DNA from 2 places in the Paenochrobactrum pullorum genome. Region 2 is predicted to be linked to the other one. Evidence: riboswitches for the same ligand, from Rfam matches in the RefSeq annotation. Region 2 holds a riboswitch; the other holds the start of a gene.
The links. A riboswitch is a leader RNA that binds a small molecule or an ion and turns the genes downstream of it on or off. The one in region 2 is predicted to bind cobalamin.

Region 1: it holds a riboswitch for cobalamin, as region 2 does, so the genes downstream of both, JNC77_RS09910 (ABC transporter substrate-binding protein) here and JNC77_RS02555 (ribonucleoside-diphosphate reductase subunit alpha) in region 2, are expected to answer to the same signal.

What each region holds. Positions count from the first base shown of each region.
Region 1 covers NZ_JBHEEH010000005.1:58,537-61,953, reverse strand. Annotated here, with positions in the region: gene JNC77_RS09915 (aq_1923 C-terminal domain) at 1-848, opposite strand, end outside; cobalamin riboswitch at 1,100-1,291, shown strand; gene JNC77_RS09910 (ABC transporter substrate-binding protein) at 1,464-2,474, shown strand; gene JNC77_RS09905 (FecCD family ABC transporter permease) at 2,513-3,417, shown strand, end outside.
Region 2 covers NZ_JBHEEH010000001.1:532,144-535,560, forward strand. Annotated here, with positions in the region: gene JNC77_RS02545 (heavy metal translocating P-type ATPase) at 1-1,308, shown strand, start outside; gene cueR (Cu(I)-responsive transcriptional regulator) at 1,318-1,719, opposite strand; cobalamin riboswitch at 1,829-2,043, shown strand; gene JNC77_RS02555 (ribonucleoside-diphosphate reductase subunit alpha) at 2,157-3,417, shown strand, end outside.

The DNA of each region.
Region 1 (3,417 bases), on a different contig from region 2:
ACTTCCGGCAGACGCATGGAGAAACCGGCACTTTTAATTTCGTTGATTGTCGCTGTTGCTTCCGGCAGTTTGAACGAAATATTTTTGGTTGAATAGGTCCCTTGAATAGGCTTGAGCTCATTGTTGGCTGGGTCAGCCTTTTCAGTATAAAAACGGGTCATGAAGGCGGCATCAATATCTTTGCCATCCGTTGTACCAATAAGAACAGACATTGGCTCTTTGTTGACGGAGCCGTCATCTTTAGGCACTGAAACGGTCATATCCACTTGAGCCGCTTCAAGTTGCATGGAGGCTATCTGGCCGTTTTTCACATCATTCAATGTGAGATTTTTATATAAAGTCTTTTGCTTTGTATCGAGGAAATTTTGCTCGAACTGTATTTCGGAGACATGAATTTTTTTAGCTGAAAAGCGCTCTACTCTTTCTGCCGGTGTCAGTTTGCTGCTGCCACCAAAAAGTTCGGATAAGACTTGTTTGTTGAAATTGGCATCATCAATTTGAAGCTGGGGAATAGTGATTTTGAACTGAGCGGTTTCAGTCGTAATGCCGGTGGCATCTGCTTTTCCGGTCAAGAATAAAAATTGCGGGCGGCCGTCGAATGTCGCAATATTAATGGTCTGGTCGTTTTTGAGCGGCAAGGTTACATTTTTAAGATGAATATTGCCGAAAAAATCAGCGGAAACCGTTTCCGCTTTACCACCACGTTTTTCAATCTGCTGACGAATATTATTTTGTAAATTATATTTGTAACCGGTTACACCGGCACCAGCCACAACGATGATTGCTACAGTGGTCCACAGAAGCGCTTTGCGCCCTTTTCCGCGAGCGGGTTGAGACTGATCTGACATTGAAACCTCTAAAATCTGCATTTATCATAATTTGCTAAATTGATTAAGCAGTCGCTGCTTTAGTCGCAAGTAAAAAAACATGTCGGTTTGTGTTTATTCGATGCTGATCGAAAAAACTAAACCGGTTGTTGAAATGAATAATAATAGCCGCGCTGATTTAACTCTTGTCTTTGATCAATCTTATCGAGGCTTTTTGTTGGAGATACAAAGCCTTGATTGATCATTGGTGACTTGCAGGATTAAATGGGTTCGATTAGACCTTGTTTGCCGGTTTCCATTGGGAATCAAAAGGGAATCCGACATCGCAAAATGATGAAACGGAACTGCCCCCGCAACTGTAGGCGATGAGCGTGCAGCAACAAGTCACTGTGATGAAAATCATGGGAAGACGTTGCACGTGACGATCCGCCAGTCAGGAGACCTGCCGGCAAAAAACTGTAACGCGGCCCGGACGGGGTGTCCGGGGGGGTGTCGTATGATTTTTGCCACAAGACGCAATAGTGCGTCCGCCATAGCCAGCTTAGAGATAACAGTCGACAAGGCTGCTTTTTACCTATGCTATTGCACCGGCATTCCCTCCCTGTTTTCCGGTCGCCTCACCAACCGGAGACGTACATGTTTCACAAGAGACTGATTGCAGCAGCACTGACAGCTGTCTGTTTTACATTGCCGGCCAAGGCCGAAACCAGCTATCCGCTGAGCCTCAACAATTGCGGCGTTGACCTGCGCTTTGAAGCAGCGCCGAAAAGCACCGTCAGTATCGGTCAGGCAGCAACAGAAATTCTTTATTCTCTGGGTCTTGGTGATAAGGTTCTTGGAACCGGCGTCTGGTTCACCGATGTTTTGCCTGAATATAAATCGCTCAATGACGGCATTGAGCGCCTTGCCGACAATGATCCGAGTTTTGAAGCAATTGTTGCCAAAAAACCTGAAATGGTAACGGTTCAATATGAGTGGCATATCGGCCCGCAGGGTATTATTGCCACCCGCGAACATTTCAATGATATCGGTATTCCAACCTATATTCTGGCAACCGATTGTATGAATAAAGACAATAGTGTTGGTTCGGATGGTACCCGTTCCGATATGTTCAAAATTGACAATGTCTATGCGAGCATTAACGAGCTTTCGCAGATTTTCAACGTGCCGGAAAAAGGCGAAGAGCTGGTTGCAAGCCTGAAAGCGCGTGAAGCAGCAGCGGCAGAAAAAGCAAAATCCTTAGGCCTTGCCGATGCGTCTGCATTGTTCTGGTTCTCTTCGGCAGAAATGGATGTTGATCCATATGTCGCTGGTAGCAAAGGTGCACCTGCCTATATGATGGAAAAGCTTAATCTTCGTAATGTCATTGAAAGTGACGAAGAATGGCCGACTGTCAGCTGGGAGACCATTGCCCGTGCTAATCCGACGGTGATTGTCATCGCTGAAATGTCACGCCGTCGTTTCCCGGCCGATGATGTTGAAAAGAAACTGGAATTCTTGAAGAATGATCCGGTTGCCAGCCAGATGGATGCGGTCAAGAATGGTCATATTATTGTTTTGAACGGTCATGCGATGGATCCTTCCATCCGTAATGTGGCAGCTGTTGAATTTTTGGCAGAAAAACTGGCCGGATTTGACCTGAAATGATTGTAACGACAGCCTCCGGCACCTTTGGCCGCACTGCAATGGTGTGGAAAATCTTTCTTTGGACTGTGCTGGGGGCTGGCGCTTTGATGCTGGCCATCCTCATCGGTGTGGTCATTGGTGAAACGCCATTGCCGCTGGATACAGTGACAGCGGTGTTTGCCAATAATCTGTGGGGCGCCACCCATGAGGTTGACCGGATCGATCAGGGTATTATTTGGTCTTATCGCTTGCCACGCACACTGGTGGCAGCGGCTTGCGGTGCAGGTTTGGCGCTTTCCGGTGTTGTGCTGCAATCTTTGGTACGTAATGCTTTGGCCGATCCCTATCTTTTAGGGGTTTCGGCAGGCGCATCCACCGGTGCCGTTGCCGTAACGGTACTTGGTATCGGCGGCGGCATGATTGGTATTTCCGTTGGTGCTTTCAGTGGTGCAGCTTTGGCTTTTTTACTGGTGGTAGCACTGGCGAAAGCGGCTGGTGGCGGATCGGTGCAGCTTGTTTTGGCAGGGATTGCCGGATCGCAGCTTTTTAATGCACTGACGTCTTTTTTTATTGCAAAATCGGCAAATGCTGAACAAGCACGCGGCATCATGTTTTGGCTGCTTGGCAACTTATCGGGAGTGCGTTGGCCGGATGTAACTTTGGCTGTGCCCGCTGCTTTTTTCGGTTTTTTGGTTTGCCTGTGGTTTATACGTGCCATGGACGCCTTCACTTTCGGCGCATCCTCTGCTGCCTCTTTAGGTATTGCCGTGAGACGTGTGCAGATCATGCTGATTGGTGCGACGACGATTATGACGGCAACTATGGTGAGCCTGGTTGGTTCCATTGGCTTTGTCGGGCTGGTTATTCCTCATGCCATGCGTTTTGTAGTCGGCCCCCGTCATGGAAGACTGGTTCCGGCTTCTGCTTTGGCGGGTGCGGTTTTCTTGATTGCAGCCGATATTGC
Region 2 (3,417 bases):
ACCAAGGTTGGCAGTGATATGGTGATCGCCCAGATCATCCGTATGGTGGAAGATGCGCAGGCCGACAAGCTGCCCATTCAGGCGATGGTGGATAAAGTAACGCGCTGGTTTGTGCCCGCAGTGATGGCAGCCGCAGTTGTCACCTTTGTCATCTGGTTGATATTCGGTCAGTCGCCGTCATTAGGCTTTGCGCTTGTGAATGCCATTGCGGTGCTGATTATCGCTTGCCCTTGTGCGATGGGGCTTGCCACGCCAACGTCAATTATGGTTGGCACCGGACGTGCGGCAGAAATGGGCGTGTTGTTCCGTCGTGGCGATGCATTGCAACGTTTACGTGAAGCATCTGTCATTGCTTTTGACAAAACCGGAACACTGACCTTGGGCAAGCCGGTTCTGGCACATTTTGAAACTGTTGCCGGACAGGATGAGGCGAAAATTCTGACCCTTGCTGCGAGTGTTGAGGCACGCTCCGAACATCCGATTGCCGCCGCCGTTGTGCAGGCGGCAGAAGAAAAAGGCTTGACCTTAAAGGATGTGCAGAACTTCAACGCTATTGCTGGCATGGGGCTGGTTGCAGATGTTGATGGTCAACAAGTGGCCGTGGGTGCTGGCCGTCATATGGCAGCATTCAATATTGATATTACAGCTTTGGAAAAAGTGGCCGATCAACTGGCCGCGCAAGGACGCTCGTCCATTTACGTGGCCGTTGATGGTCAATTGGCTGCAATCCTGTCGATTGCCGATCCGCTCAAACCATCAACGAAAGAAGCGATTGATGCGCTACATCAGATGGGCTTGAAAGTAGCGATGATCACCGGTGACGGTCGTGCAACGGCAGAAGCCATTGCCCGTTCGCTGTCGATTGACCATGTGGAAGCCGAAGTGCTGCCGGGCGGCAAAGTGGATGCTTTAAAGCGTATGTCGACGAAAGGTGAGGTGCTGGTATTTGTCGGCGATGGCATCAATGATGCACCGGCACTAGCTGCGGCTGATGTGGGTATTGCTTTGGGCACCGGCACCGATGTGGCGATGGAAAGCGCCGATATTGTGCTGATGTCGGGTGATTTGCGTGGTGTTATCAATGCGTTGGCGGTATCTCGTGCTACCATCCGCAATATTCGTGAAAACCTGTTCTGGGCATTTGCTTATAATATTGCGCTTATTCCGGTGGCTGCTGGTGTGCTTTATCCATTGTGGGGCACATTATTGTCGCCAATGCTGGCGGCAGGTGCGATGGCGCTTTCCAGCATCTTCGTGCTTTCCAATGCGCTGCGTCTGCGTAAGGTTAAACCTGCATTGCAGGTTTAACTGATAAGATTAAGATCTGGCTGCATTGCTGGCCAGATCATGCAAAATCGGACAGTCAGGGCGGTTATTGCCCTGACAGTTCTGTGCCAGATGGCGCAATGTATCCGCCATTTCGCGCAATTGTTCCATCTTGGCTTCCAGCTCCGCCACATGGGTGAGGGCTATTTGCTTCACATCAGATGAAGCACGGCTGTGGTCCTGCCAAAGGGTCAGTAAATCTTTGATTTGATCCAGTGAAAAACCTAAATCGCGCCCGCGCCGTATGAAGCGCAATGTTTCTACATCGCGTTTGGAATAAACGCGGTATCCAGCCTCGGTGCGCCCTGCTTTTTCAATCAGCCCGACCGTCTCATAATGGCGTATCATTTTGGCACTTATACCCGACGCAGTTGCTGCTTCGCCAATATTCATCATGTTAAAGCTCCGTGGTTGTGCTATATATAGGCCATCTCCTGACAGCTTACAAAATAATTCATTGGACAGCGCCAAACTATATGTTGACGTCTGCTCGCATTAATTGTCTATATCTAGTGGTCACGGTCTCTCGAATCGCAAGATAGAGAGATAATAGGGAATCCGGAAAGGCTGGTGCTTTTCACCGTTTAAACCGGAGCTGCCCCCGCAACTGTAAAGCGGCGAGCTTTTGTCTATTTACGTCACTGAGGTTATTCTTGGGAAGACGGACAAAAGCCCAGACCCGCCAGCCAGGAGACCTGCCGCGACACGAAATGTTCTCCCTGGGCGGGGTGTCCCGGTGGTGTGCTGGCAACAGAGCAGACGTATGGCGTCGCTCTTTTTCATGCATGCATCCGTCTGACCTTGCCCCCAACAAAAATTGGGGTAAGCCAATGTCGATTTCTCTTGTGCGTGAGCCTGCCGACGGCGACGCTTTTTCTGCCGCAAACACAGCTGCAAATAATTCCGAGCTTGGGTTTCAGGTCATCCGTCGTAATGGATCAGTCACACCATTTGATGGTGATAAAATTGCTGTTGCGTTGCAAAAAGCATTTCTGGCTGTTGAAGGCACAAGTGCTGCCTCGTCGCGCCGCGTTCATGATGTTGTTGCAGAACTGTCTGAAGTTATCATTGGAGGTCTTACCCGCCATGCAACAGAAGGTCGTACCTTCCATATTGAAGATGTTCAGGATCAGGTCGAGCTGGCATTGATGCGTGGCGGCCATCACAAAGTGGCACGTGCTTATGTGCTGTACCGTGAAGAGCGTGCCCGTGAACGTGCTGAACAGGCCGCCAATAATCCGCAAGCAAAGCCGCAATTGCAGATGAAAAGCGCGAGCGGTCAATTGGTGCCGCTTGATGAAGCACGTTTGAAACATGTGGTTGAAGAAGCTTGTTCTGGTTTGGCCTCTGTCTCAGCAGAAGCCATTTTGACCGAAACCAAACGCAATCTTTATAGCGGCATCACACAGGATGAATTAGCGCTGGCGCCTATCTTGGCTGCGCGCACCTTGATTGAAACCGAGCCGGATTATTCCAAAGTTAGCGCTCGTTTATTGCTGGATAAATTGCGCCGTGAAGTACTGACCTTTGTTGAAGGTTCTCCGCGTGAAGCAACACACAAGCAGATGTGCGAGCTTTATCCGAACTATTTGAAATCCTATATCCGTGTGGGTATTGATGCCGATCAGCTTGATCCGGAATTGGCATTGTTCGATCTCGACCGTATGGCCGCTGCCATCAAACCAGAGCGCGATCTGCAATTTGATTATTTGGGCTTGCAAACCCTTTATGACCGCTATTTCCTGCACGTTCAAAACAAGCGTTTTGAATTGCCGCAAGCTTTCTTCATGCGCGTTGCCATGGGGCTGTCCTTACGTGAAGAAGAGCGCGAAACCAAAGCAATTGAGTTCTATAATCTGCTTTCAAGCTTTGATTTCATGGCTTCAACGCCAACTTTGTTTAATGCCGGAACGCGCCGCCCGCAGCTTTCTTCCTGTTTCCTGACCACTGTTCCGGATGATCTCGACGGTATTTTCAAAAGCGTTAAAGACAATGCTTTGCTTGCTAAATATTCCGGCGGTCTGGGTAATGACTGGAGCCGTGTCCGTGGTCTTGGAGCGCGTATTAAAGGCACCAATGGCGAAAGTCAGG